Regions from separate parts of the Paenibacillus sp. J31R34 genome, predicted to be linked through region 3. Evidence: riboswitches for the same ligand, from Rfam matches in the RefSeq annotation. Region 3 holds a riboswitch; each other region holds the start of a gene.
What was found. A riboswitch is a leader RNA that binds a small molecule or an ion and turns the genes downstream of it on or off. The one in region 3 is predicted to bind cobalamin.

Region 1: it holds a riboswitch for cobalamin, as region 3 does, so the genes downstream of both, AC50YG_RS28330 (ABC transporter substrate-binding protein) here and metE (5-methyltetrahydropteroyltriglutamate--homocysteine S-methyltransferase) in region 3, are expected to answer to the same signal.
Region 2: it holds a riboswitch for cobalamin, as region 3 does, so the genes downstream of both, cobJ (precorrin-3B C(17)-methyltransferase) here and metE (5-methyltetrahydropteroyltriglutamate--homocysteine S-methyltransferase) in region 3, are expected to answer to the same signal.

What each region holds. Positions count from the first base shown of each region.
Region 1 covers NZ_JBXENU010000014.1:57,193-67,252, forward strand. Annotated here, with positions in the region: gene AC50YG_RS28325 (hypothetical protein) at 1-475, opposite strand, end outside; cobalamin riboswitch at 750-1,019, shown strand; gene AC50YG_RS28330 (ABC transporter substrate-binding protein) at 1,303-2,877, shown strand; gene nikB (nickel ABC transporter permease) at 2,897-3,826, shown strand; gene nikC (nickel transporter permease) at 3,842-4,669, shown strand; gene AC50YG_RS28345 (ATP-binding cassette domain-containing protein) at 4,671-5,447, shown strand; gene AC50YG_RS28350 (ABC transporter ATP-binding protein) at 5,444-6,277, shown strand; gene AC50YG_RS28355 (BofC C-terminal domain-containing protein) at 6,396-7,103, shown strand; gene ruvC (crossover junction endodeoxyribonuclease RuvC) at 7,282-7,785, shown strand; gene ruvA (Holliday junction branch migration protein RuvA) at 7,782-8,420, shown strand; gene ruvB (Holliday junction branch migration DNA helicase RuvB) at 8,441-9,445, shown strand; gene AC50YG_RS28375 (thiol-disulfide oxidoreductase DCC family protein) at 9,447-9,914, shown strand; gene AC50YG_RS28380 (SpoIID/LytB domain-containing protein) at 9,916-10,060, shown strand, end outside.
Region 2 covers NZ_JBXENU010000001.1:1,331,952-1,342,011, forward strand. Annotated here, with positions in the region: gene cbiE (precorrin-6y C5,15-methyltransferase (decarboxylating) subunit CbiE) at 1-947, opposite strand, end outside; gene AC50YG_RS05395 (cobalt-precorrin-5B (C(1))-methyltransferase) at 1,021-2,112, opposite strand; gene AC50YG_RS05400 (precorrin-8X methylmutase) at 2,118-2,768, opposite strand; gene cobK (precorrin-6A reductase) at 2,809-3,576, opposite strand; gene AC50YG_RS05410 (sirohydrochlorin chelatase) at 3,580-4,671, opposite strand; gene cobJ (precorrin-3B C(17)-methyltransferase) at 4,696-6,537, opposite strand; cobalamin riboswitch at 6,703-6,852, opposite strand; gene AC50YG_RS05420 (hypothetical protein) at 7,086-7,355, opposite strand; gene AC50YG_RS05425 (DUF6376 family protein) at 7,380-7,787, opposite strand; gene AC50YG_RS05430 (leucine-rich repeat protein) at 8,173-10,060, opposite strand, start outside.
Region 3 covers NZ_JBXENU010000005.1:404,221-414,280, forward strand. Annotated here, with positions in the region: gene AC50YG_RS16760 (energy-coupling factor ABC transporter ATP-binding protein) at 1-590, shown strand, start outside; cobalamin riboswitch at 745-937, shown strand; gene metE (5-methyltetrahydropteroyltriglutamate--homocysteine S-methyltransferase) at 1,209-3,497, shown strand; gene AC50YG_RS16770 (hypothetical protein) at 3,546-3,677, shown strand; gene AC50YG_RS16775 (response regulator transcription factor) at 3,706-4,437, opposite strand; gene AC50YG_RS16780 (ABC transporter ATP-binding protein) at 4,703-5,455, shown strand; gene AC50YG_RS16785 (ABC transporter permease) at 5,448-6,194, shown strand; gene AC50YG_RS16790 (AraC family transcriptional regulator) at 6,234-7,112, shown strand; gene AC50YG_RS16795 (alpha-glucosidase/alpha-galactosidase) at 7,255-8,766, shown strand; gene AC50YG_RS16800 (substrate-binding domain-containing protein) at 8,889-9,941, shown strand.

The DNA of each region.
Region 1 (10,060 bases), on a different contig from region 3:
AGGTGATATTCGTTGAGTATTTTCCATTGGCATTATTGTCACAAAAATATAGCTTTTTATTGGCATCATCATACCCATTTATCATGACTTCATGTGGGGATTTCGCAGAAATTTCATATTCTTTTATATAAAAACGGTCGATCATAACGATCACATAGTAGCCGCCGTCAATCGATGCTTTAATAAAATCAAGCAGGTCATTATTCAAAATAGTCGAGCTTCGCCTGTCTATCGCTATCCGCTGAAAATCAATAAAAGGGCAGTCATAAAACTCAACCATTTTATCTCTATAATAACCATTGTAGAAAAAGGTATATAATTGGTTTGGATCGGGAATATCGAATAAATTAATATAATTATTCATAAACCACATTTTTTTCGAATCTACGCGAGATATAATCGAATAAAAATCACTGTAAAACCAATAGGAATCAATAATTTGTTTTACTTCGACTGGAAGGATTTTCACCGGCAATGTGATCATTCCTTTTCTATTTGATAGAGTATCTATTGGACTAACTTAATAAATAAGCTCATCATGCGTGAAGTATTTTCAATATATCATTACTGGAAAAAATATGAAAGTTTTATATTGAAAAACCTTTCATTTAGCTTGTTTAAGACACTGGGGCGTGTGCATTATGATGGAACTAAAGCTTATCTAAATCAAAATGTTGACAGATCAGCACTTCCTCCCTAAGATTAAGAGTGGATTACGGACAAGATAGGCTGATTAGCCTGCAAAACTTCATAATTGTATGAAAATAGGTGCGGCACGAAGGCAAGGACATATAGGCCTTAGTTCGCTTAAAAGGGAAGTTCGGTTAAAGGCCGACACGGACCCGCCACTGTATAGGGCAGCAGCTAATCAACTCATTAAGCTGCGCTCCCCTCACAAATGAACCACTGGCTGATGAGCTTCTTTTCGTCGCAGGACGAATTGCAGATGCTCGCCCTAGCCGGGAAGGGAAGAGAGGGAGGCCCCAAGTCAGGAGACCTGCCTGTTTTAACATCACTGTTTGACCTACGGTGCTTAGGGAGGTGGTTGGTTATGCCCATTTATTGCAAAATGTCTAACGATTATTTGCTGCTCCATGACGAGCAGACGCAGATAAGGTTTAGTTATTTATCATAAAAGCATTTCTGACTGCTTTCTTAAGGGTCGGGGATGCTTTTTTTAAAATATAGGAAAGGATATGATTTTTCTATCCTTTCTCTATATTTCTACGCGAAACGGTAGCTTTGCCGCCACAGGACGGCTTTCGGCCGTTTACGCTTACTAGAAGGGGAGACAAAAGAAAAATGAACAACACGAAGAAGCCATTTAGCTTGTCACTTGGAATGATGATCGTTTGCCTGATGCTGGTGCTTGCAGGATGCAGCACGAATGCTGACTCAAACGCAGGGAAGGGCACCAATGCTGCCGGGGAAAACAATGCTTCTGCCGCAAATAAAACACTGACAATGGCGTACACCTGGAACCCAGCAGGCGTTGATCCGCATGGCGATGACAGCTGGGACGTTATGCGCTCTGGCGCAGGGGAAACGCTTATTAAATTGAATGAGCAGCTGCAGCCGGCCGCTTGGCTTGCGAAGGAGTGGAAGCAGGAGGATGCTAACACGTGGACGCTCAAGCTGGAGAACAACGTAACGTTTCACGACGGCAAAAAGATGGATGCAGAAAGCGTGAAGGCTTCGCTGCTTCGTTCCATTGAAAATAGCCATCTGGCGAAGGATTTGCTGCTGGTGAAAGATATGGAAGTGGTTGCACCGGATGAGCTGAAAATTATAACAACACAGCCGAACTCGGCTATCATTTCCAGCTTGGCTGATCCAAGCACGATTATTCTTGATGTCGACAGCATGAAGGAAGCGGGCAGCTACCCGGCCATGACGGGAGCTTTCAAAATCAAGCAGTTTACGAAAGACGTATCGCTTGTTGTTGAGCGTTATGATGGTTATTGGGGACAACCGGCGAAGCTTAAGGAAGTGACAATGAAGTTTGTAACCGATGGCAATACCCGCCTGATGGCGCTGCAAGCTGGCGAAGTAGATGTTGCAACGGACATTCCGATTGACAGCATTGAGCTGGTAGAGAAGGACAGCAAGCTGGAAGTGCTATCTGCACCATCGGTTCGTACACATATGGTATTATTTAATATGAATTCTGCTTTGTTTAAAGAAAAAGCAAACCGCGAGGTTGTAGATCAAGCCATTCCGCGCGAGGCAATTATTGAATCGGTAATGCGTGGCTATGGCACGAAAGCGAAAAGCCCGTTCCCGGAAATTTTGCCATTTGGCAAAGTAGCGGAGCAAGCAGCAGGAGAAACGACGGAGCAATTGCTGACCGCTGGCGGCTGGCAGAAAAATGCGGCTGGCATGTGGGAGAAGGAAGGCAAGCCATTCGAGGCGACGCTCCTTACGTTCCCGCACCGCCCAGAGCTGTCCGTAATGGCAGAGGTTATTCAGAACCAACTGCTTAATGAAGGCATTACCGTGAAAATACGCAAGGTTGAAAATATTGATGCTGAGCTGGCGAAGTCCGATTGGGATCTTGCTATGTACAGCATGCTGACGGCACACACGGGCGATCCGCAATATTTCTTGAACATTTTCTATCAATCAGCTAGCGAATCGAATGTCAGCCATTATGTATCGAAGCCGCTTGAGACGGTTATTAACAAGCTGAACGAAACGTCTGCTACAGAAGCACGCAATGCGCTTGCGATAGAAGCTCAGGACATTATTAATGAAGATTTGCCGCAGTCGTTTATCGTACACCCCGACAATGTATTTGGCGTGAAAAAAGGGGTAACGGGCTTTATTCCGCATCCGATAGAATATTATTATGTGACAGCTGAAGTCGATATCACCTAAGTAAAGGGTGTACCTAAGTATGCTTCGTTTTTGGCTCGAACGCGCCATGCAAATGCTGCTTGTCATTTTTTGCGTAGCGACGCTTACCTTCATTTTAATGAGGGTGTCTCCGGGCGATCCGGCGAGAATTTTGCTGACCACGCACAATATCCCGGCTTCACAGGAGGCGATTGACGCACTGCGGGAGGAAATGGGGCTGACAGACTCCTTATGGAGCCAATATATACGCTGGCTTGGCGATGTATTTACATGGCAGTGGGGGACATCTTATATGTCCAAGGAGCCAGTTGCTGGCGAACTGCTTAAAAGGCTGCCCGCCACACTGGAGCTGGCCTCTGCTGGTGCATTTGTCATGCTGCTGGCAACCTGCCTCATCGGCCTCGCCACCGCAATCTTTTCAACAGGGCTGCTTGACCGGATGGGCCGATTGCTGGCGCTGCTTGGCGCCTCGATCCCCTCCTTTTGGCTCGGTTTTTTATTGATTTATTTTTTCTCGGTCCGTCTTGGCTGGCTGCCTTCCATGGGACGCGGCGGCCTTGCTCACCTCTTAATGCCGGCGGTTACGCTTGGGCTCGGACTTGGTGCGGTATATGCCCGGGTTTTGCGGACGAATATGCTCGAGATGAACAGCCAGAATTTCGTCAAGGCATCGCGTGCGCGAGGCTTGTCCAAGGGAAGGATTTTAATCTTCCAAGTGTTTAAGCATGCGTTTTTGCCGATTTTATCGATGCTGGGGACAAGCTTTGCTTTTATGCTGGGGGGGAATGTGATCGTTGAGACGATCTTCTCCTGGCCCGGCGTAGGCAAATATATTATTGAAGCGATAACGGCGCGGGATTATCCGGTCATTCAAGGTTATGTGGTATTCACCTCCTTCTTGTTTGTCGCGATCCATTTGGCGGTTGAAGTTTTTTATGTGCGCTTGGACCCGCGGCTGCGGGCAAGCTAGGAGGTACCCTTTTTTATGCGGACCCTTTTTAAGAAAAAGAATACAAGCCTGCTGCTTGGCATCGGCCTATTTGCAGTCATCGTACTGCTGGGCTTGCTTGCCCCATGGCTCGCGCCTCATAACCCGCTGCAGGTCAATTTATCCAATCGGCTTCTGTCGCCGAGCGGCGAATACCCTTTTGGCACCGATCATTTGGGGCGCTGTATTTTATCTCGTATTTTGTACGGCATTCGGACGACTGTTTCGATTGCTTTTGTTATTTTGGGATTGAGCTTATGCATTAGCTTGCCGATCGGGCTGTTGACCGGCTATTTTGGCGGACGCACCGATCATTTTTTCATGCGGCTGATGGACGGCACGCTCGCTTTTCCCGATTTTGTGCTGACGATTGCGATTGTGGGCATTCTCGGACCCGGGTTTACGAATATGATCCTTGCGATTGTTATCGTGAGGTGGGCCAATTATGTCCGGCTTATCCGCGGGCTTGTGCTTAAGGTAAGCAAAGAGGATTACTTAATTACAGCCCGCATGTCCGGTAATTCTCATTTGCGAATTATGCGCCGTTATATTTTGCCGCAGATTGCAGCGCCAATTGCTGTATTTAGTACGCTGGACATTGGCAAAATCGTGCTGCTCATCGCCGGTCTATCTTTTCTCGGCCTAGGCGTGCAGCCGCCGACTCCTGAATGGGGCGTCATGCTGCATGATGCTACGCGTTATTTTCAGCTGGCGCCGCATGTCATGATTTTTCCGGGGCTTGCGATCGTGAGCTTCGTGTTATCATGCCAATTAATTGGCGACCGATTTAAAGAGCAGAACGCTTACGTTCCGAAAGAGGTGTAAGATGGCGGAAAGCAGCACGAACATTATCAACAGCGCCAACCTTAACGATGCACCGCTGCTCTGCGTTCAAAATATAGAAATTTCCCGGCAGCAGGCTGGAAAATGGTGCCCTATCGTCCAAAATGTTTCCTTGGAGCTTCATGCTGGTGAAATGGCTGCGCTTGTAGGGCCAAGCGGCTGTGGCAAAAGTATGACGGCCCATGCGCTTGTCGGACTGCTGGAAACCGGGCTGCGCCTGACAGGAGGGCAAATTTTTTACGGGGGCGATGATATTTCCCGTTATGATGAGCGCCGCATGCAGCAGCTTCGCCGAGAGGAAATCGCCTTGCTCATTCAGCATTCTCTAAGCGGACTTGATCCGATCCGCACGGTGCGGAGGCAGATGGTCGAGACGCTGAAGCTGCAGGCGAAGCGATCGCGCAAAGAAATGGAATCGTATTTGTATATGCTGCTGCAACGTATTGGCTTTGCGGACCCGGAACTGATATTGGACGCATACCCTTTTGAGCTAAGCGGAGGCATGCGCCAGAGGGTGCTGCTTGCGATGATGCTGAGCACGGAGCCGACGCTGTTTATTGCCGATGAGCCAACGACGGCGCTGGATGCCCTCAATCGCGACCGGGTGCTAACGCTTCTGAAGCAGCTGCAGGCGGATTTTGGCCTGACGGTGCTGCTCATTTCGCATGACGAGCAAAGCGTCCGCAAATTCGCGGATCGTGTGATTACGATGCAGCCCAGCGGGATAACCTCAGTCCATGCGAAAGGGAGCGCCCTATGATCATATTGGAATTGCGTCAGGTGTCCAAGGCATATCCGCTGCGGCTGCTGAGAAGGCGAAGAGGGCTCAAGACGCAGGACGGCAAGGCGTCCGTTCAAGCTGTGAAGCAGGTAGATATTGCGCTGCACCTTGGTGAAACGCTTGGGCTTGTTGGAGAAAGCGGCAGCGGGAAAAGCACATTAGCCAAGCTCATTATGAAGCTTGAAACGCTGAGCTCCGGGCAAATTTTGCTCGGCGGCCAGTCTATTCATGGACCTCATATGAAGGATCTGCAGGTATACAAAAGCGTACAGCTTGTGCTTCAGGATTCCGCATCCTCGCTGCATCCCCGAATGCTTGTGAAGGAAGTGCTTGCGGAGCCGCTGCGCAATTTTGACGCGAAGCGTCCGCCGGAAATTCGGGAGGCCAGCGTGCAGCTTATACGTGCCGTCGGCTTGGATGAAAGCTTCTTGGAGAAGCTGCCGCATCAGCTAAGCGGCGGACAGAAGCAGCGTGTATGCATCGCAAGAGCGCTGGCCGTGCAGCCGGATTTGATTATTTTCGACGAGTCGTTAGCCAGTCTCGATCCTTTATCACAGGCATCTATTGTGGAGATGCTTCAGCAAATTCAGCGGCAGCAAGAGCTGTCCTACTTATTCATTACGCATGATCTGGGGCTTGCCCGTCAGCTGTGCGACCGAGTTGCCGTCATGTATCAGGGCGAAATCGTAGAAACGTTCAGTCAGTGGGAGGAAGGAAAGCTCAAGCATCCGTATACCCATGCTTTATTTGCGACGCTTGCTGAGGCTGTAAATGTGGGATCTGCTGAATGCGCGAAGAACGCTGAGTAGAAGGTTGTCGGTAGAACGAATAAAAGCTAGCTCGCATGCTGCGTTTCTCTTACGCGCATAATATTGGAAGCTCAGTGGAACCCTATGCAATAAAAGAGCACAAAGGGGTTCAATCATAATGCTAATGAGCTTATGGAAGCAGCTAAAAAGAAAGCTTCGCCGCCGTCCGCTATGGACGCTGGGCAGTATCGCCTTGCTTGCTGTAACGCTAGCGGGTGCTGTCTGGCCTCCTGGGAAAGCGGCTGCGGCTGTCCGATTGACAAGCGTCGTCGCCAATTTTGCCGATTCAGCGTCTGCCGCTAATGCCGTAGGAGCAGCTTTTAGTTCAGGAGCTGTCAGTGGCCCCTCTGCTGACTTGCGTCGTGAGCTGCGAGAGCAGCAGGAGCCAGTGAGCGTCATGCTGCGCCGCTACTATTTATGTGGGCAGGAGAGCAGGCCGCTTGGCCGCATGACCTCGCTCCAGCTAATCCGGCTGCTGGAGGCAAATAGCGGTTGGCACGCCACCTTCGATAAAACGAAGAACCGGGTGCTGGTGGAGCAGACGGTGGATGAGTTTTCGAAGCATTGCCAGAATGAAGCGTATATGGGCGTGGATAAGCAGGGGAATTTATCGCTGTTTGAAGGGGCGCCCCAGCAGGAGAAGGTGCTGCGAACTTTTTTTCAACTGGATATTCGGTATTTGGAAAGCAGCTTGCCTCGCGATAAAGTAGAACAGCTGTCGCATGGGATTAAAATTAATGACATCGATGAATTTAACAGCGTCCTGTCTACCTTTAGCGACTATGAGCTGGGACATGGCAAATCCACTAAACGATCCGCTTATTAGATGAAAATAGCAGCCCGGAGGACGTTCTTATAGAGGACGTCCTCTTCTTGTTGTATAATGGATGATGGTGCAAAGAAAAGCGACTGCTCCTAAGCACTTTCCTCAAACGCATGTTCTCATCCTTTCTGTCTTTTGGTATAATAGGAGAAATAAACGGCAGGAATAAGGAGTTGGCGGTTTGCGCGTTCTAGGCATAGATCCCGGTATTGCGATAGCGGGTTTTGGTTTCATTGATAAAGAGGGTCATAAGCTTAAGCCCGTTCAGTATGGCTGTATTCAGACGGAGGCGCATACGCCGCCCGAGGAGCGGCTCATTCAAATTTATGATTCGGCTGTCGCTCTAATGGATAAGTACAAGCCCGATTCGGTTGCGGTGGAGAAGCTGTTCTTTAACCGGAACGTATCAACGGCGTTTGCGGTTGGGCAGGCGCGTGGAGTTATTATTTTGGCGGCGGCGCAGCGCGGGCTTCCGGTTGCGGAATATACGCCGCTGCAAGTCAAGCAGGCCGTTGTAGGCTATGGCAAGGCGGAGAAGCGCCAAGTGCAGGAGATGGTTAAAATGTTCTTGAATTTATCGGCCATTCCGAAACCCGATGATGTAGCAGATGCGCTGGCAGTGGCTATTTGCCATGCCCATTCGGCGGTTTTAGTCCAAAAAATAAATGAGGCGGGACGATCATGATTGATTTTTTACGAGGTATAGTGTCCCATGTCGAGTTGGAGTATGTGGTGCTGGATGTACGGGATGTCGGTTACCGGGTGTTTACGCCGAATCCGTATGCGTTAGCGAAAAAGGAAGAAGCCGTCACCCTTTATATTCATCATTCCGTCCGTGAGGATGCGATTTTGTTGTACGGGTTTGCAACGCGCGAGGAACAGACGCTGTTCCGCAAGCTGCTGGAAGTATCGGGCATTGGTCCGCGCGTGGCGCTGGGCATACTCGCAGGAGGCAAGCCGGAAACGGTTATTGCTGCCATTCAGCAGGAAAATATTACGTTTCTTACGAAGCTGCCCGGTATTGGCAAGAAGACGGCGCAGCGGATGATTTTGGACTTGAAGGACAAGCTTGCGGGCATCGCAAGCGATGCGGCGGTGCTGTCGGCGGCGGGCGCTTACCTGGAGCCCGATTTATTCCAAAGCGGCAGCGGCCAGGGAGCGGGAACCGCTTGGGAAGAAGCGCGTGAGGCGCTCGCAGCGCTCGGTTATACAGCTGCGGAGCTTGATCGGGCTTGGCATGGCTTGCAGCAGACGGTGGTTCCAGAGGAGACGGTCGATTCCCTCATGAAGCGCGCTTTGCAGCAGCTGTTTAAAGGTTGACGAAAAGGAGCTGAGCACGGATGGACGAAAGAATTATTTCCGCCAACCTTATGATGGATGATCAGGCGGTGGAGCTAAGTCTGCGTCCTCGTTATTTGGCTGAATATATCGGTCAATCGAAGGCGAAGGAAAATTTGAAAGTGTACATAGACGCAGCAAAGCTTCGCAAGGAGGCGCTCGATCATGTATTGCTCTACGGACCGCCCGGACTTGGGAAAACAACGCTGTCGAACATCATCGCCAATGAGCTTGGCGTAAACCTGCGCACGACATCGGGACCAGCCATTGAGCGACCAGGCGATCTCGCTGCTCTTCTGACGAATTTGCAGGAGGGCGACGTGCTGTTTATCGATGAAATCCATAGGCTGCACCGTACAGTGGAGGAAGTGCTTTACCCGGCAATGGAGGATTACGCGCTCGACATTATGATTGGCAAAGGCCCAAGCGCAAGGTCCGTACGGCTTGATTTGCCGCCATTTACACTGATTGGCGCGACGACAAGGGCGGGGCTGCTTTCCGCTCCACTGCGGGATCGCTTCGGCGTCATCAGCCGGCTGGAGTTTTATACGGTCGATGAGCTTGCTTATATTATTTCGCGCTCGGCGGAAATTTTTGATATTTCCATCGTAGGCGAAGCCTCTCAGGAAATTGCGCTGCGCTCCCGTGGAACACCGCGGATTGCCAACCGCCTGCTTAAGCGGGTAAGGGATTTTGCCCAAGTGCGCGGCGATGGCATTATAACAGACGAAATAGCAAGCTCAGCTCTGGAGCTGCTGCAGGTGGATCCGATGGGACTGGACAGCATCGACCATAAAATGCTGCAATCCATGATGACGACATTTGCCGGGCGCCCGGTAGGCTTGGATACAATTGCGGCTACCATTGGCGAGGAAAGCCAGACGATAGAAGATGTGTATGAGCCTTATTTAATGCAGATCGGTTTCCTCCAGCGAACACCGCGCGGACGGATGGCAACTGAACAGGCTTATCGCCATTTAGGGATCCCTTATCCGGAGAGAAATTAGAATGGCTGGTGCAAGGCAGCGTTCAGCAGAAAAGCTGTTTGTCGTCTATGATGGCCAGTGCAATCTCTGCATTGCGACGGTTGCAAGGCTCAAGGAGCTACCGTCGCGGGCTGATTTGCAATTTGTGCAAATTCAGCAATTGGAGCAGCAAGGGACGGTGAGCGTCCCCGGCATTCAGCAGGTGAGTGTGCAGCAGCTTTATGAGAAAATGCATGTTGCGGATAGCAATGGCGCGCTTTATGCCGGAGCAGAAGGCGTTATTCGTGTGCTGCGCACGGTTAAAGGCCTGGGCGTGCTTTCTCTGCTTTACCGAATACCAGGCATGAGCCGAATAACGGATGCTATTTATCGCATCATTGCGAGCCGGCGTTATGAATGGTTTGGCAGAACGGAGCAAAGCTGCTCGGTGGACGGCTGCGAGTGGAAGCCGCCAAGGCAGAACAATAATCACCCAGAAGGGGGAAGGTGAGATGAACACCCGCTTTTCGATCAGACGGCTGTCGCTTCTAACTTTAGCTGGGTTATTGCTCATTTCAATGTGGCATGTACAGCCTTCTCAAGGAGCCGTACCTCAGCTTGATTCGATACGAGTCGCTATTTTTTTGCAATTTCCGG
Region 2 (10,060 bases), on a different contig from region 3:
CCGCTACCGCCGATAAATACAGCATCGGGATCGGCAAACGTGTCCAGGCCAACAGGTGCGCGTCCCAGCCGCGTCGTCAGGTCGGTTCTGAATTTCCGGGCGTTTTCCACACAATTGGCAAGATCGCCTTCGTTCTTCTCTATGGCATATACGTCGCCTTGGCGGGCAATGCGTGCTGCCTCAATCGCCATGGAGCCTGTGCAGGTGCCAATATCCCAAACCGTGCTCGTCTCCCTGAGCTGCATAGCCGCAAGGCTGAGCACGCGAATTTCACGTTTAGTAATTAGTCCTTTGTCCGGCTTACGCTGGGCAAACTCGCTGTCAGCAATGCCGAGCGGCCACGAGGGGCTCGTCCCTACACGCTTCAAAATCAAGACATTCAGCGGAGAAAATTCCGCCTCCGCAAGCTCACTCAGCTCATACCACCCCGTGCGCTCATCCGCTCCACCTAAATTTTCAGCCAAAAAGGCTTTATATTCAGTCATGCCGAAATCGAGCAAGTAGCGAGCGATTACGCTTGGATTGTTTTTGTCATCGGTCAGCAGCGCAATCTTCGCTTTGCCGTCGATACGCTGTGCCAGTCCCTTGATGCTCTTGCCGTGAACGCTAGTCAGCAGCGCATCATGCCAGCTTTCGCCCATTCGCGCAAAAGCAAGCTGCACCGAGCTGTGCGCCGGATAAATGTCCAGCTCCACCTTGCCCGCCAAATAACCGCCAATGCCATAAAACAACGGATCGCCGGAAGCGAGCACAACCGTCCGTCTGCTCTCCGCCTGCAGCTGCTTGGCCAAGTCAGTCAAGCCGCCTTTAATGACGATTTTCTCGCCTGCATATTGCGGAAAAAACGCCAAATGGCGCTCGCCGCCAACCAGTACTTCACTCTCTTGAATCCAGCCTTCATAAAGCGACGGCAAGCCTGCCGCTCCATCATCGCCAATGCCGATCATTTTGATTTTGTTCCCCAAGCTCTATCTCCCCCGATCCCTTTGCTGCCAAGCAGCTTGCATGCATTTGAAAACGCTATTGCTCAGCCCTGCCTAACAGCTGGGCTTTCATCGATATAATGACCGTCTCGACTGTCAGCAGTCCGCCCGCTTCCTTCTTGCTATGATAGCAACACAGCTCGCTCATTCGTTCGAAAAAGGCATCAATGCCGCGCTCCTGCATCATATCGCCAACCTGTGAAGCGGTGTTCGCGCCGCGTATTTCTTCCACAAGTCCTTCGGGAACAGCTGCATATTCCGCTATTTCGGCGAGAAAGCCGAAGTCGACTGGCGCGCTTTTGGAATGCACCATCATGACGCCCTGCGCCACCTTCGAAAACTTGCCCATCATGCCGACAAGCGTTACTTTGCGAATTTGCTTGTTTCGGGCCATTTTCAGCGAGAAGCCGATAAAATCGCCCATCTCGATAAAAGCCTCCTCCGGCAAATCGGGATACAGCTCCATCCCAAACTTTTCCGTACGGCCACCTGTCGATAAAACAAGATGGTCGCAGCCGCTGACGGCTGCGACATTAATCGCTTGCGCGACGCTCGCTTTGTATGCTGCAGTAGAGAACGGCACAACGGTGCCTCTCGTTCCGAGTATGGAAATGCCGCCTAGAATACCAAGGCGACCATTTAACGTTTTGAGCGCGATTCGCTCGCCTTCCGGCACAGAAATGACGACGCTTACGCCTCGCCCCTCCAGCTCGAACGATCGCAGCACCTCTTCGACCGCTTCGTGAATCATGCGGCGCGGCACCGGATTAATGGCGGCTTCGCCAACCGCCACGGGCAGACCGGGCTTCGTTACCCGGCCAACACCAATGCCGCCATCAAGTATAACGCCTTCGCCGTCATGCCATTTGACCTCCGAAAAAATGCTTGCGCCATGCGTAGCATCCGGATCGTCGCCGCCGTCCTTAATCACTTCAGCTTTTGCGGCATCGCCATTCAGCTCACAGCTTACAATGGTGAAAGTGACCCGCTCGCCAATCGGCAGCACAATTTCCGACTCGGTCTGCTGCTCGCGCAAAATCAGCGCAGTCAGCGCCGCTTTCGTCGCAGCTGTTGCACAAGAGCCCGTCGTATAGCCATGGCGAAGCGGCTTATCCTCTTTCTTGTCCACGCTTTTTACACTTGGCGCTCTGCCAGCAGGGAAATCGCGTTAACCGCAGCCACGGCAACCGGGCTCCCGCCCTTTCGTCCGAGATTCGTAATAAACGGAATGTCCAGCTTGGCAAGCTCCTCCTTCGATTCTGCTGCCGATACGAAGCCGACGGGCACACCAACGATAAGGCCGGGTTTGGCTTCGCCATTTTTCACCAGTCTAATTAACTCCAGCAGCGCTGTAGGCGCGTTTCCGATCGCATAAATACCGCCGTCCGCTTCACGAATCGCTTTGCGAATGGAAATAATCGCCCGCGTCGTATTAAGGCGCTTCGCCTCCTCCATCACATCTGCATCCGATATGTATACACGCACGTCGCCGCCAAACTTCTCAATGCGCGGCTTGCTGATTCCTACCTGAACCATTTGCACATCGGCAACTACAGGCTTGCCTGCGAGGATCGCCTTAATGCCTGCCTGTACCGCATCCTTATGGAACATCATGCTGCGTCCCAGCTCAAAATCGGCGGAAGCGTGAATAACGCGCTGTACAACAGAATATTGCTCATCTGTGAACGGGTGCTCCCCTAGCTCCTCGGTAATCATTTCAAAGCTGCGTGCTTCAATTTCCTGCGGCTGTACAGTAAGCGGTTTAAAATCGGTCAAAAAATCCATGTTTTTCGCTCAGCTCCTTCAATTATGATGCAACGTGTATTTAACTCAACATTTCCTTTAATGTATCGCTTATTTCGTCAAAACGCGAAAAAACATGCCCATACGCAAGCTTAGGACGCCCAATAATAATCGTCTCAACACCCATTTCAAGCGCCGCTTCCAGCTTCTCATCCACAGAGCCAACCTTGCCGCTCTCCTTCGTAATCATCAGCGTCACGCCGAATTGCTCATAAAGGGCGCGATTGAGCGCTTTGGAAAATGGACCCTGCATGGCAACGATATGCTTTTGCGGCAGTCCAAGCGCATCGCATTTCTCCATATTGTCGAGACGCGGCAGCATGCGGGCGATCAGCGTCACGTTAGGCAAGCCTAGCAGGCGCTCGGTAAAAACCTGCAGCGTTTTGCTGCCGGTCGTCAGCATTACGACGCCGCCTTTGGCAGCCGCCATTTCGGCTGCTTCGGCGTAATCATCCGCATACTGGATTAGCGGCTGTCCGTCAAAGGTCAGGCTCTCGCGCTCATAGCGAATATAAGGCACCGATGCTTGCTCGGCCGCCGCCATCGCATTGCGATGCGCCTCCTCAGCAAAGGGATGGCTGGCATCAACGACAGCCTTTACCTGATTTTCCTTCAGGTAAGCTGCCATTTCGTCTGCGGTTAGCCGTCCCACTCGCACGTCAAGTCCGGCCTCCTTCAAGCTGCCTGCCGCACTGTCGGTCACGACCGAAGTCAGCACGCTATAGCCCTGTGCCTTAATTTGTACGGCGAGCTCCCTCGCATCGCTCGTTCCACATAGCATAAAAATCATGGCCTAACCCTCCCCGACAAGCGTTGCTGCCTTGGACGGATCATTTTTCTGCGGGGCATCTTCCTTGGCATTAGCAGCAGGCTCGCCAATTTCAAGGTGCTCGTGGTCGTGGTGATCATGGTCGTGATCATGGTGCTCATGGTTATGCTCATGCGTATGGCCCTCATGATGATGCTCGTGATCATGCGCATGGTGTTCATGATTATGGTCATGATGATCATGCCCGTGATCGTGATCATGATGGTGATGGTCATGGTGGTCATGATCATGATCATGGTGGTGGTGATGGTCATGATCTTTCATCGCCTGCAGGCGGAACTGGCACATATCGCAGTTCATCTTCACTTCGTCCTGCAGCGCTTCTGCGGCGCGATCTTTCAAAATCTCTTTAAGCAGCGGGTGGAAGCCAAAATATTCCGCAAGCACAAATTCCGTTTCCGGATAAGCAGCCGTATATTGCTCCATCGCTGCTTCCATCCGTTTAATTAAAACGCCGGTAAACAGGAAGTACGGCAATATAATAACTTTACGCGCGCCCAGCTTGAGGCAGCGCTCTACACCTTCATCCATCAGAGGCGCCGTTACGCCAATAAAGGCGGTTTCGACCCATTTGACTTTAAGGCGCTCCCAGAACAAACGGGAAATTTTAAATAGCTCACTGTTCGCATCGGCATCGCTGCTGCCCCGACCGACGATCAAAATAGCCGTATCAGCAAGCTCGCTTTCCTCTGCCGCAGCGGCTTCGCCAAGGCGGGAGGTCAAAATTTCCAGCACTTGATCGTGAACGCCAATCGGCCGTCCATAAATAATATTTATAGCTGGATAACGCAGCTTTGCCTCATCAATTGCCGCAGGCATATGAAGCTTTGCATGCCCTGCCGAAAATAACGTAATCGGAATAACGGCGATCCGAGTCGCCCCTTTTGATACGCAAATATCAAAGCCCTGCTTCATCGTCGGCGTGACAAACTCCAGAAAGCACAGCTCTACCAAATCTGCTTTCAGTGTTGACGCTACAGAGGCGACAAACTCGCGCACCTCTTCATTTCCTCTCTCATCCCGGCTTCCGTGCCCTACAAATAAAACCGCATCCATCTTCCTTCATCTCCCTTGCTGTAGCTAGTCTCCGCACAATGCGTCTTCGATATGAAAAACAGGCAGCTCTTGATAGCGATAGCCTTCTATTTGACCCATCCGTTTAAAAAATTTATGAAAGCGCTCATTCGGATGGCCTTCCGATTTATACAGTGCAATAATGCGTTCAATCAGTGGCACGATTTCCTCGGCTGCAATGCCTTCGGCAACCGGCTGCGCCGCATGTGCATTGCGGCCGACGGTTTTGCCGCCGAGGAACAAATCAAATTTGCCACGGCGATACACGATGCCGATATCCTCGTTAACTGCGCCATAACAAGCCATGCCGCAGCCATTGAACCCGACACGCAGCTCCTTCGGCATGGCCATGCCGCCGATCTTCTCTTGCAGTTCATCGGCATATGGAACCGATTCCGCCTTCTCCAGATTGCAAAAATCGCAAGCCTTCAGTTGCAAAACATCACCGATCGGCGCCAGACTGAGGCCATCCGCACGCAGCTTTGCCGTAACGCTTTCTGGATCAGACGTCGGAATCCGCACAAGCAGATGATGATGCGGTGTATATTCAATCGAGCCCTTCTCGCCAACCGCCTGCGCCAGTGCCACCAACTGCTGGGGAGTAAAGTTCTTCGTCGCTACACCCGGGCTTACGGCGAACTCCAAAACCGATTGCTGCGTAAATACAGGCAATCGGCTCGCAGCTTCCACATATGCCGCACTAGGCTCTATACCCTTGCTGCGATCATTAAGCAGTACTGCTTCCATCGCCAAATGAAGTGGCGAGACAGCTGGCATCGCGGCTGACTCCACCTTCGATGAAGCAGCTTTATCAACCGGAGCTGGAGCAGGCTTCACGGGTGCGACTGGAGGTGCTATGGCTACGGCTACGCCGCCGCCTTGCCCATTTTCATTTCTCGGCTGGTCTGGCACCGCCATTTGCGGCTCTTCCCGCTCCACCAAAGAGTCCGCCCTATCATATTCATCCTCAGGATAGTCTCCATCACCTGAGAGCTCCGGCATTCCTGCCGTATGAAGTGCCCACGGCTCATTCTTCTCTTGCAGACGCTGGTGAGGCTTCAAAGGCTGCGCGCCTTCACCCAGCGTATATTTGCGCTGATAGCCACGCGGCGTAATCATCAGCCCATCATAATTAACGGTTGTGGAGTTGCCAATAACGACCGTTGTCAGCATGCCGATATCATGATCAAGCATACGGGCAAGCGTCGTCACGACAATATCCTCACGGTCGCGATACGCGCTTTTCACAATGCCAACCGGCGTATCTGGCGAACGGTATTTGAGCAAAATACGCTGCGTCTCCACGATTTGCCGTGTTCTTCTGCCGCTGCGCGGGTTATAAAGCGCAATGACGAAATCCGCTTGTCCTGCCGCTTCTACTCTGCGCGCTATCAGCTCCCAAGGGGTCAAATGATCGCTTAGGCTGATCGTGCAAGCATCGTGCATAATCGGTGCGCCGAGCAGGGACGCTGTCGAGTTAATGGCGGAAATGCCGGGAATGACTTCAACCTCTACCCCGCCATTACGCTTCCAGCCCTTCTCAATCAGCACCTCATACACGAGTCCTGCCATACCGTACACGCCCGCATCGCCGCTTGATATAACGGCAACCTTCTTGCCGTTCTCCGCCTGGCGCACCGCTTCCTGCGCCCGGCTGACCTCCTCCGTCATCCCTGTCCGCACAATCGCCTGATCGCTGATTAGCTCCCGAATCAAGTCCACATACGTGTTATAGCCGATGACTATATCGCTCTCCTGAATCGCTTCACGGGCGCGTTTCGTAATATGCTCGAAGCTCCCTGGGCCGAATCCGATAATTAACAGCTTGCCGACGCCTGCTTCACTCATTGATGCCCAACTCCTTCTATGTAGCAATTTACAATTTCTATCCAACAAAAAAAGCACCTCTAACGCTATGTGTTAGAAATGCTTGAAAAGACCAATGTCCTTGTTAAACGCAGACAGCGAAGGGCCATCCAATCTCTAACACCTTCCTAATATCCACGTAGGTTTACAGTGTCGTTGAAATAAGCAGGTCTCCTGGCTTTGAAGCGTCAGTCGCTTCATACAGTGGCGGGTCCGCGCCGGTCTCTCACCGACTTCCCTATTAAGTCAACTTGGGCGCCTTGAGCGCCTGCTGACACTTATTCCCTTCCTATTAAATTGTAATCTTAATGATAACATTAGATTGTATGATCGACAAGTGCGTTTATGCCATCAGCCTAGACGTAAATAGAGCCAGCGCAAGCATGGACTGCATGTCCAGGCTTGCGCCAGCTCTATTTTTCAAAATATAAGAATTTATAAGTTTTGCACTTATAAATGGGCTTATATTGCACCCTCGAAACGGCAGCTTTGCCGTCAGAGGACGGCTTCAGCCATATACGCGTAAAGGTTTATTTCTTCTCCAGTGTTTCCCAAGCCGCTTTCACGAGGGAATCAAACAGCTCATCATCCTCTTCCAGCTCATCCTCGACCGCTAAAAGATCTTCTTCCTTGCCCGATTCATTCAGAAAAAATAAACCGTAGCCCCACTCAGTCGCCTTGCGGCTGTGAAGGGCAATTTCGTATTGGTTCGTCTGGCCCTCTACTTCAAAATGAACCTTGCCCACGAAACCAGATTCCTTAGAGTTCGTCATGCTAGCATGCAAAATATTTACTTTCATCTTTCATTCTTCCTCTCTTTACCGTTACGACACCAGCTGCTGAAGTTGATTTACTTGATTTAACAGCTCGTTGATTTTGTTAATCGTATTTGGAATTTCCGTTGCGTCAACCAATGCTTTGCCGTCTTCGATCTGCTTCAGCACCGCATCAATGCTTTCCTGCAGCTTCAAATTATAATCGACCACGGTCTGATGGACATCCTTGGCAAAATCCGGCGCTTGCAGCTCGCCAAACTGCTTGATCGAGTCCTGCACAGCTACCAGCTGCTCCTTATAATCGGCGCGTGCACTCGCATCGTTTACGGCTTGCTCCGCAAGCTGCGTCGCCTGCTCGCTGAAGCTTGTCAGCGTCTGCATGTACGAAGCCGCCCCCGTCACATAGTCGGCCGAGCTCGATACGGAATTGACCGCCTGCTTGGCATCCTCGAACAACGAGCATCCTCCTAATAATAACATTCCAATGATTAAAAGTATGCTTTTTCCTGAACGAATGGTCATGTTTAATCTCTTCCTTTCCGCCTGTATGGCACAGAGCACTATTTATACGGCATAAGCGTCCAAACGGTTGCATTTCGTCTTATGAATAAGCTTGTCCATCATTTATGTGGGCTATAAGATCAAATGAGACAAAAACAGCCCCATGATTTCGTGGATTTCATTTAGACCATTTTCTTGTCAACCGATATTTCACACTTATCTGCCAGTTACTTGTACGACAAAAAGGAGCTGCCACGAGGCAAGCTCCTTCACTATCGTTATACAGATGATTCTATGAATGAGTATTTCGATTCATTTTGAATTGATCTCTTTGCTTGATTTAATCGATAAAATGTACATATTGCAGGAACCTTTTCAGTATAACCGCTGCCTGCGCCCTCGTTACATTCTCCCTCGGGGCAAAGCGTCCGTCTTCCATTCCTTTCATAATGCCGTCTTCCGATGCTCGGACTACCGCAGCTTGCGCCCATGAAGAAATGGAGTCTCGATCCGTGAAAGCATCCAGATGGCCTCCCTTTTGCCCATCGCTACTGGTTCCATGGCTGGTGAAGGTTAAGGCACCAGCAATCACAACGGCCATTTGCTCGCGGGTAATTGGATCGTTAGGCGCAAAACGGCCGGCACCGATGCCGCTAACCAGCCCGCTAGCCACTGCCGCATTTACTGCAGATGCATACCATGCGGATGCAGGGACATCCGCAAAACGATCACCGCCCTCGCTCTCCTTCACGGATAGCCCTAGCGCACGAACGAGCAAGGCTGAGAATTCCGCTCGTGTAATGGTTCCTTCTGAGTCAAAACGGTCGGCCGCCACGCCGTTCACCAGCAGCTTGGACGCCAGATGCTCCACATCCGCTTTCGCCCAGTGTCCGGTTAAATCGGCGAACGTTCGGGCTTGCACATTTACGACTGTGTACAAGCTGTTATGCGGCACGTTCAGAATCGCTTCGTTAGTGCCGTCTGGACCGGTTTCCATCTTTGCCGGAACAAAAACGACGGTTCCGTTTTCCGGGATATACTGAACGGCAACCAGGTTACCGTTTGTGTTCTCTTGGTCCAACTTAATGGTCCGGATCGAGTATGATCCGCCATAGTCGTGCACCTCCAACATTTGCCCGTTTGCTTCGACCAACACCTTGTAGTCAATGACGTCGGCGAAAACAGTAAAACCTTGGGAAACGCCGATCCGATTGATCTCTTGTCGAATATGCTCGCCGGCCAGCACCTGTATGATGTTCACGGTCAAATTCGATATTTCCGCGTCGAGACGCTCCGCCAAGCCGATCAGGTCGATCGCACTTAACCGCAATTGGTAGCTAGAATCGTTCAACCTCACCTCGATAATTGTATTAGAATTAGCTTTCACCATATCCGCGATCCAGTCAGCTTGAAACTGTGCCTGTACCGCTTGCTCCCGATTGCCGATTATAATGCTGACAAACGGTTCCATCGCATCTTTCAGGAGTTCCAGCACTTGCTCCCTCGTCCGTTCAGGGAGGATGACTTGCTCGATCACCGTGCCGTCCGAACGCTTGACTTGTTTGATGTCGGATGGATCGACAAGAATTGTAATCCCGCCATTCGAATCTAACTTCACAGTCGTCCCCGATGTGACAGGTCGATTGCCGTTATCCGACGAAGACGTGGTTGAGATCCCAGTAACAGTGATGGTTTTCACTGCTTCATTGCCTGCTTCGTCTAGGGCATAAACGGTATAGTCGCCGTTGGCAGTAATGGTGAATTGAGGTGTGGCCAAAATATCGGTTCCTTTCGTTCCACCGGCAAAATCAACCCCACTAAGACTTCCAGGCAGCCAACGGAGCTGCGTCAGCGCATTTCCCGCAGCTCCGCCGTACACGCTTGCAATCACACTGATCGCTTTACGTTCCGATCCGTTCGGTGCAACCGTCAGGGCAACTTCGGGCGGTATCGCCACGATACGTATTCCGTTCGCGTCCGGTGCTACGTAAGTTAGCGAAGCCGGGCGTCCGCTGGAGGTGCGAACGATGCTTGCACCGTTCGGGAGCTCTAATGATGCAGCAACTTCAATTCCGTCAACATCCGCGAACCCAGCAGGAACTTCGAATTCGAAAGTAAGCTTTGTCACTGCCTCGCCGCGCGCTCCCATATATGGGGCATATACCGTCTGAGTGGCGGAATTGTCTCCAACCATGATCGGAACGACCGGTGTCCCTATCACGGTTACT
Region 3 (10,060 bases):
GCGTTGGTCTTGTTTTTCAGGACCCGGAGCATCAGCTCATCTTAAATACCGCTTATGAGGATATTTCTTATGGGCTGCGCAATGCGGGGCTTCATGAAGAGGAAATTAACAGGCGTACGGGGCGTATCATCCAGCAGCTGAACTTGCAGGAACTGGCGCATAAGCCGCTGCATCATCTCAGCCTGGGGCAAAAGAAGCGTGTCGCTCTTGCCGGCGTGCTGGCGCTGGAGCCGGAGCTGGTACTGCTTGATGAGCCGGCTGCTTATCTCGATCCGATATCGGAGCAGCGGCTGATGGCTGAGCTGGACCGCATTCATGCGAGCGGCATAACTCCGGTTATGGCCACGCATGACATGAATATGGCCTATGCTTGGGCGGACTGGATTTTTATTATGAATGAGGGCCGCTGTATATTGGAGGGTACGCCGGAGACGGTATTTCGCGAAGGCGAGCGTCTCAGAAGCCTTGGACTCACGCTGCCAATGGTGCTGGAAGCATGGGAGGCTCTGCCGTCCAAGCTGAGGGGAACACAGCCGCCGCCGCGCACGCTCGAACAATTTAAAGCGGCTGTAAAATCTTTTGTTGTATAAAAACACGAAAGTGTGTATAGTTATACATGTTGCTTGAAATAGTAGGAAAGGATATGATTTTTCCATCCTTTCTCTATATTTCTCGGACTGAAACGAGCTGCGCCGCCAAAGGACGCGACAACCGTTTCACCTTGTATAAATAAAGATTGACCAACTAAATAGCGAGGAATAAGGTGCTCTTGCGTAACGTCTTGAGCTTAAAAGGGAAGTCCGGTGCAACACCGGCGCGGTCCCGCCACTGTAACAGCGGAGTTCTGCACAATAAAGCCACTGGCATGATGCCGGGAAGGCGAGCGCAGCGATGATGATGCTGGAGCCAGGAGACCTGCCTTATTCTATACACTGCATTACCTACGGGAGATAGGGAGGTGTTAAAGATGGCAGCCATCGTTTGTTGAAACGAGGGGCGTCTTTACCCACATTTCTGTACAGGGTAGGACGTCCCTTTTTGTATTTAATCGTTTCTGGCTGGCAGCAAATCGGATGTATAGGGAAAGGCCGCCGCGAAGAAATTCGCTCGCAATGCCATAAGTATATATCTGAGTTTGTTGATGAAATAACAAAGAATTATAACTTCCATCCACTAGGGTGAATAATGAAAAACAGGAGGCAATAAAAATGAGTCAAGTAAAAAGCAGCAGTTTGGGATATCCGCGTATCGGTGAAAACAGAGAATGGAAAAAAGCGCTGGAGGCGTTCTGGAGCGGCAAGCTTGCGGAAGCGGATTTCTTGAAGCAGCTGGAGACGATTCGTCTAAACCATCTGCAATTGCAAAAACAGGCCGGAATTGATCTCATTCCGGTAAATGATTTTTCGTATTATGACCATATCCTTGATACAGCGGCTATGTTTGGCGTCGTGCCTGAGCGCTTTGGTTACACAGGCGGCCCTGTATCGGTAACGACCTATTACGCCATGGCGAGAGGCAATAAAACGGCGTCGGCATCCGAGATGACGAAATGGTTCAATACGAACTATCACTACATTGTTCCTGAGCTGAAGGGCATTACGCCGGCTCTGACCGAGAACCGTCCATTGATCGCTTACCGCGAGGCAAAGGAAAAGCTGGGCATCGAAGGCAAACCAGTCATTGTTGGACCTTATACATTCCTCAAGCTTTCTAAAGGTTATGCCGCTTCTGAGCTTGCTACGGTTGCTGCCCAGTATGTGCCGCTGTATGCACAGGTGCTGCGCGAGCTGGAGCAAGAAGGCGTGCAATGGGTACAAATTGACGAGCCTTCGCTCGTAACAGATGTTTCTGATGCAGATTTGGCGCTTGTTCAAAGCATTTATGCACAGCTTCATGAAGCGGCACCTAAGCTCAATTTGCTGCTGCAAACGTATTTCGAATCGGTTCAGCATTTTGCTGCAATCGCGGCTTTGCCTGTACAGGGCTTAGGCCTGGACTTCACAGCCGGCGCTGAAAAGAACCTGCAGCAGCTTGAGTCGATCGGCTTCCCGCAGGATAAAGTTCTGGGTGCAGGTGTAATTGATGGCCGCAACATTTGGCGGGCGGATCTTCAGGAGCGCAAAGCGCTGCTTGCCCGCATTGCTAAAGTCGTGCCAAACGACCGCCTAATTGTAAGCTCCTCTTGCAGCCTGCTGCATGTACCTGTATCGGCGGCTCTTGAAACGGCACTGCCAGCAGAGCTTGCAGGCGCACTGGCGTATGCCAATGAGAAGCTGGAGGAAATTGCCGTTCTTGCAACTGCGCTGAATGAAGGAGAAGCAGCGGTAAAAGAGGCGTTTGATCGCAATGCAGCCGCTTTGGCTGCACTTGCCGCATCGCCGTCCCGTGGCCGTGCAAGCGTTCATGCCGCTGTAGCGAGCATCGATGCACAGCCGTCGGAGCGCAAAGCGGTATTTGCAGAGCGCCAAGTGAGCCAGAAGGAACGCTGGCAGCTGCCTTTCCTGCCGACAACGACAATCGGCAGCTTCCCGCAAACGGCGGAAGTACGCCAAGCAAGGCAGCAATGGCGCCGTGGTGATTTGGGCGAGGAGCAGTACCGCGTATTCATTAAGGAGCAGATTCAGCATTGGATCAAGCTGCAGGAAGAGATTGGCCTTGATGTGCTCGTTCATGGGGAATTTGAGCGTACGGATATGGTTGAGTTTTTTGGAGAGAAGCTGGAAGGCTTTGCTTTCACGAAAAATGGCTGGGTGCAATCCTATGGCTCGCGCTGTGTAAAACCACCAGTCATTTACGGCGATGTGCAGTTCAGCAAGCCGATGACTGTCGAAGAAACCGTTTATGCCCAGTCGCTGACTTCTAAGCCGGTGAAAGGCATGCTGACAGGCCCGATTACGATTTTGAACTGGTCGTTTGTCCGCAGCGATTTGACTCGCGAGCAGGTTGCTTACCAAATCGCACTTGCCCTGGCAGAAGAAGTGAAGGCGCTGGAGGAAGCAGGCATTGAAATGATTCAGGTGGATGAGCCTGCCCTTCGCGAAGGCTTGCCGCTTAAACGTGAAGATTGGGAGCAATATTTGAACTGGGCGGTGCTTTCCTTCCGCTTGTCCACTTCTGACGTTAAGGATACGACGCAAATTCACACGCATATGTGCTATTGTGAATTCCATGACATTATTGATTCCATTCGCGCGCTCGATGCCGATGTTATCTCCATTGAAACATCCCGCAGCCACGGCGAGCTGATTCACAGCTTCGAGGAGCACACGTATGAGCTGGGTATTGGCCTTGGCGTATACGACATTCACAGCCCGCGCGTGCCGGAAGTAGAGGAAATGACATCGATGATCAAACGCGCCCTGAACGTGCTTGAGCCAGAATTGTTCTGGATTAACCCGGACTGCGGACTTAAGACTCGTGGTGTAGATGAGACAGTTGCATCGCTGCGCAATATGATTCAAGCGACGGAACAAGTACGGGAGCAACTGGCTAAGTAATGAAGTAATTGTAATGATCAGGACGATTCGTATCGTTGTTCATAGGGTATGAATATTAAAAAAGCTCCGCTTGCGCTGATTGGCGCATGCGGAGCTTTTGCTTTATTTGAAGCGGGGATGGTCAAAGCCGGGGGAGCGGGGACATGGCAGGCAGGAAAACAGGCCAATATAGACAGGTAATGCAATTCTGCCTGCTGCAGCCGCCCGCCTAAATGGTCTCTGCCGCGGGATTCATCAGGCAATAGCCAATGCCCCATACCGTCTGAATCAAGGAGGCAGATTCGGGGTGGACGCGGTTCAGCTTTTCTCTGATCCGCTTTACATGGGTATCAATCGTCCGGTAATCGCCGAGCGATTGATAGCCCCAAATTCGCCGCATTAAATCCTCGCGGGAAATGGGCTGATTGATGTTGGCTGCCATAAACCTGAGCAGCTCATATTCGCGGAACGTCAGCTTTACCTTGCTGTTTCCGGCAATCACTTGCCTCGAATCATAATCGAACACGAGTCCTGGCAGCGTAAGATCAGGTGTCTGCTTGCGCTGCAAGGCGCGATAAGCAAACTCCGAGGTGCGGCGAATGATCGCCTTAATGCGGTACATCAGCTCGCGCGGGCTGAATGGCTTAACGACATAATCGTCGGAGCCCGCTTGGAAGCCGTCGAGCCGGTCATCCTCTTCGCCACAGGCGGAAAGCATAATGACGGGTGTCGATTTTTTCTTCTTGAGCTCGCGGCAAAATTCAAGCCCGTCCATCCCCGGCATATTGCGGTCCAGCAAAATCATTGAATAATTGTATTGCATCGCCTTAAACAAGCCGTTGATGCCGTCGGAGGCTTCTTCGACGATCCAGCCTTCTTTTTTCAAAAATAACTTGAGCAGCTTGCGGATATGCTCCTCATCATCAACAATCAGAATGCTATATGGTTGCTGAAATGCCATGGCTCAACACCTCATCTTTATGTTTAAATTCATTACTGATAACAATTATCATTATCATTGCATGCGACCCCCATTGTTGTCAACTAAAAAACCTCCGTTTCTTGCCACATTAGCCGAAGGGTAGTCGCGAAAAAGACACAATTGCCTATGAGTGCGGATACAGTACGGCTGCTGCTCCCAATCGTCGTCAGGCTGTCCTCTTTCGAGCAGACGGGGAGCAGAGTATAATGGTGAAATGCAGGTTATGGATGAAGGAGAGAGCTCGGTGGCCCCCTTATTAACATTGGATAACGTATCAAAATATAGAAAACATCCCGAATGGATTTTTGAAGGGATTACAGCACAGGTGCAGGCCGGGGAGCGTATTGCGCTGCTGGGCACATCCGGTCAGGGCAAAAGCACGCTGCTGCGAATCGTGTCGCTGCTTGGTGAGCTGGATGCGGGAACGCTATTGCTGAAAGGACGGACAAGCATCGAGTGGAAGCCCGAGGAGTGGCGGCGCATCGTGTGTTACGTTGCTCAGACGCCGGTCATGCTGCCGGGATCGGTCGAGCACAACTTGCGCACGGTAAGCGAGCTGCAAGGGAAGCCGTTCGATGACGCGCTGGCGAGGCGCTGTATGGAAGGCGTCGGCCTTGGGCATATCGAATGGAGCAAAGAGGCGGAAAGCTTGTCTGGCGGGGAAAAACAAAGGACAGCCCTTGCACGGGCATTAGTGCTCCGTTCCCCGCTGCTGCTGCTGGATGAGACGACTTCATCGCTTGATCCGAAGAGCAAGCGGCAGGTAGAGCAGTTTCTAAGCGAATGGTGCTCGAAGGAAGGCACGGCATTCATCTGGATTACTCATGATCTAGAGCAGGCACGGCAAATAAGCGGGCGTATCTGGTTTATGGCGGAGGGCAGGCTGCTGGAGCAAAGCGCTACGGAAGCTTTTTTCACAAATCCCGGGTCAGAGCAGGCGCGCAGCTTTTTACATAGTCAGCATGCGCCGGAGCAGGGGGAAGACCCGCATGAATAATATTGCGCTCGCCTGCACGCTGGTATTTGTCGCCATTACGACATTTATCTCAATGAAGCAAAAGCTCGGCCTGGAGAAGGAGATTATTACAGGTACGCTTCGCTCCGCTGTGCAGCTGCTGTTTATCGGTTTTTTGCTGCATTTTATTTTTGAGACGAATCATCCGATTTTTATTGTGCTTATTATTATTTCAATGATTACGGTTGCGTCATGGAATGCCGGCTCCCGCGCCATGCCGGTTAAGGGTATCCGGCTGCGCATTGCGCTTACATTGGCAGGCACGGAGGCGGTAACGCTCGCCTTGCTGCTCTCGCTTCGCATTATTGAGGCTGAGCCAAGGTATATCATTCCGGTCAGTGGGATGATTATCGGCAGCTCCATGATCGTATGCGGCCTCTATTTAAACCATATGAAACGGGAGCTTGAAGCGTCGCGGGGAGAGATTGAGACGCTGCTGGCGCTTGGAGCGACGGCGAAGCAGGCGATTCGCCAAGCGGTGCGCCGGGCGGTGCGCTCCAGTCTCATTCCCACGCTGGACGGCATGAAGACGGTCGGACTCGTGCAGCTGCCAGGCATGATGACAGGGATGATCGTCGCCGGGGCAGACCCGATTGAGGCGGTCCGCTATCAAATATTGATCGTATTTGCGATGTCGGCTTCGTCGTCGCTGACGTCAATTGTGCTCAGCATGCTGACGATGCGGCTGTGGTTCGCTAAAGATAACGGCAGGCTGCTGTAAGCAGCTTGGAAGGTGTTTACTTAGAGGAGGGACGATGAAGTGGAAAGAAGGGGTATTTTTCAGGGGCAATTAATGCAGGCCGAGCAGTATCCGCGAGTGGTAGCCTATTATTTTAAGGAATGGAATGGCTTCGAAATGGCTTACCATCAGCATAGCGCTGTTGAAATTATGTATGTCATATCAGGCGATTGCACGGTAGAGCTGCCGAATAAATCCATCCCAATGGAAAAAGGGCATTTCATCGTCATCGACTCGATGGTCGCTCACCGTCTTCACGTTGCGGAGGGCACCGCATGCCGGATGCTCAATGTTGAATTTATTTTTAGCCATACTGGTGTGGGACTTCCTTCCCTTAAACGGCTGGCGGAGACAGATCGTGCGCTTGCGGCGCTGTTCGCCGTGCAGCACGATTATTTGCTGCTTTACGATCCGAGCGATGTGTATCAAATGTTGAAGGCACTCGTGCTGGAGCTGGACGGCAAGCGGCGCGCGGAGCAGCTTCTCACTGCACTTCAACTGACGCAGCTGCTCGTTCAAATTGGCAGGCTTGCACAGGAGGCCTCCAGCCAGTCGCATGATGCATCGGAGTTTTATGTGGGCGAGAGCATCGCTTTTATTCAGCAAAATTATGACCGTGACATTCAGGTCAAGGATATTGCGGCGGCGGTGAGGCTGCACCCGGGGTATTTCCACCGCATATTTAAAGCGGGAACGGGCTGCTCGGTTATGGACTACGTCATGCGCTTTCGGATGGAGAAGGGGCGAATGCTGCTGGAGCAGACCGATATTCCGGTCAGCGATATTTGCCATTATGTCGGCGTGAACAGCAGCCAATATTTCAGTACCCTTTTCAAAAAATATACGAACGAAACGCCGCTGGCCTATCGCCGCGCGGTGCGTAAGGAAGTGGAGCGCTAGTCAATCGTTCAACTTATAAAGTTAGAATTTTATACAAAGAAGCAAAATAGAAGTTACAATTGTGCAAACGCCTCCACGCTGCCGGTGCTACAATTAGCGTATTGTTCACTACTATATTGCGAGCCATTGGAGGCGTAAATCAATGTCATTTAAAGTTGCGTTTATTGGAGCAGGAAGTATTGGTTTTACTAGGGGATTGCTGCGTGATTTGCTGACCGTTCCAGAGTTTAATAACATCAAAGTCGCTTTTCAGGATATTAATCCGCAAAATCTCGACATGGTTACCCAGCTATGCCAACGGGATATTAATGAGAACGGCCTAGCAATTGAAATTGAGCCTACGACCGATCGCCGGGAAGCGCTAAAGGATGCACGTTACATTTTTGTAACGATTCGCGTCGGTGGTTTGGAAGCTTTTCAGACCGATGTAGACATCCCGCTCAAATACGGCATAGACCAATGTGTGGGCGATACTATTTGTGCAGGCGGCATTATGTATGGGCAGCGGGGCATCGCCGAAATGATGAATATTTGCAAGGATATCCGCGAGGTGGCGGAGCCGAACTGCCTGCTGATGAATTATGCGAACCCCATGGCGATGCTTACATGGGCATGCAATAAATATGGCGGTGTACGGACGATTGGCTTATGTCATGGTGTTCAGGGCGGACATGCGCAAATTTCCGAAGTATTTGGCCTTCCGCGTGAAGAGGTAGACATTATTTGTGCAGGAATCAATCACCAAACGTGGTATGTGCAAATTAAACATAATGGCGAGGATATGACGGGCAAGCTGCTGGAGGCATTTGAACAGCATCCGGAATACAGCAAAACCGAGAAAGTACGCATCGATATGATGCGCCGCTTCGGCTATTACAGCACGGAATCCAACGGTCATTTGAGCGAATATGTGCCTTGGTACCGCAAGCGTCCGGAGGAAATTCGCGACTGGATCGATCTTGGAACGTGGATTAACGGTGAAACGGGCGGCTACTTGCGCGTATGTACAGAAGGGCGCAACTGGTTCGAGACCGATTTCCCGAACTGGATGAAGGAAGAGCCTAAGGCGTACACCAAGGAGCATCGCGGTCAGGAGCATGGCTCGTATATTATCGAGGGGCTGGAGACGGGACGGGTGTACCGCGGCCACTTCAACGTCGTCAACAATGGCGTGATCTCCAATTTGCCGGATGATGCCATTATTGAAGCGCCGGGCTACGCGGATCGCAACGGCATCAGCATGCCGCATGTTGGCGATTTGCCGCTGGGCTGTGCGGCTGTGTGCAATGTCAGCATTTCTGTTCAGCGTCTGGCTGTAGAAGCAGCGATTCAGGGCGATGACAAGCTGCTGCGCCAAGCGATGATGATGGACCCTCTGGTTGGAGCGGTGTGCAATCCAAATGAAATTTGGCAAATGGTCGATGAAATGCTTGTTGCTCAGGAGCAATGGCTTCCGCAATACGGAGAGGCCATTGCTGCCGCAAAAAAACGTTTGGAAAATGGCCTTGCCATTCCGGTGCGCAGCTATGAAGGAGCAGCGCGTCTGAAAACAAAATCAGTTGAAGAGATGCAGAGTAACCGCGAGGAAGCAAGCCGCAATGCGGGCGAGTCGGATAAGGCGATCGATCGCCCTGCCGCCGCAGCCACTGAATAGTAAAATATTCCTAAACATTACCTTGTGTACAGGGAGGAGTGGATTTGTTATGATAATCAATAAATTGTTTGGTTTACAAAATAGTAGTTGACTACAGTGGTTTAGACTTGGAGTGATTGGCCGTGAGGAAGCAAAAAAAGATTACGATGCAGGAAATAGCGGATCGGGTAGGCGTATCCAAATATGCGGTTTCTAAAGCTTTATCGGGAAAATCGGGCATTAGCGCCGTTACGCGCAGCAAAATATTTGAGATGGCCTCGCAGCTTGGCTACATGAATCAGAAAAGCGCAAAAAAAATGCCAAGCAGCAAGCAGAATGACGAGGAAGAGCACCAAATCGTCGGCATTCTCATTCCGAATATTCGGAGCCAAAACAAGGAATCGGGCTATTGGGGCAAAGTGCTTGACGGCATTTCCAAAAGCTTGGAGGCAAAGGGGCTGGGCTCCGTCCTCATATCGGATGATTCGCCGCGAAATTTCAACCTCGTCATGAAGCCTGAAGGCTTAATGGGCATTATTGGTGTTGGCTTGATCGCTACACCGATGCTGGTTGAGCTGCGCAACAAGGCGATTCCGTTTATTTTAGTTGACCATGAAGACGAGCTGCTGGAATGCGACAGCATCTTTATGAACAACTATGATATCATTCGCAAGCTGGTCAAGTTTTTGATTGGCAAAGGCCATACCCAGATTCAATTTATTGGGGAGCTCGGCTATTCCCGCAGCTTTATTGACCGCTGGAGCGGCTTCCGCTCGGTTATGGATGAGAGCCGGCTTGATTATGCGCCTAGTGAGGGTCTGCTTAAAGTAAAACCGACGCTGGACGAGTTTAATTTGAATTTGCTGCAGTCCAGTCTGAAAGAGCTTGAAGCGAGCCGTTTTCCAACTGCATTCGTATGTGCGAATGACCAAATTGCCTTGCTCGCAATGAACGCCTTACAGCGGCTGGGCAAGCAGGTTCCCGAGCAATGCTCCTTAACGGGCTTTGATAACAATCTTGAAATATTAGGCGAAACGCCAATGATTACGACGGTAAATGCAGAGAAAGAGGCGCTTGGCATTAAGGCCGTTGAACTGCTGCAATGGCGGCTGGAAAACGGGCATATGCCCTATGCGAAAATTTTGCTGCAAAGCGATTTAATTATTCGGGAGAGTGTAGGCGATCCTGTAAATTAGTAAAGGTTTATTTGTTAGGCTTCAAGATGGAGTGCAGCAATTAGAAAATGGCGTGAACAAGACGGTTAGCGGGGAATGCTCCTCGTTAAACCGTTTTTTTTCGTGGAAAAAGCAGGTTT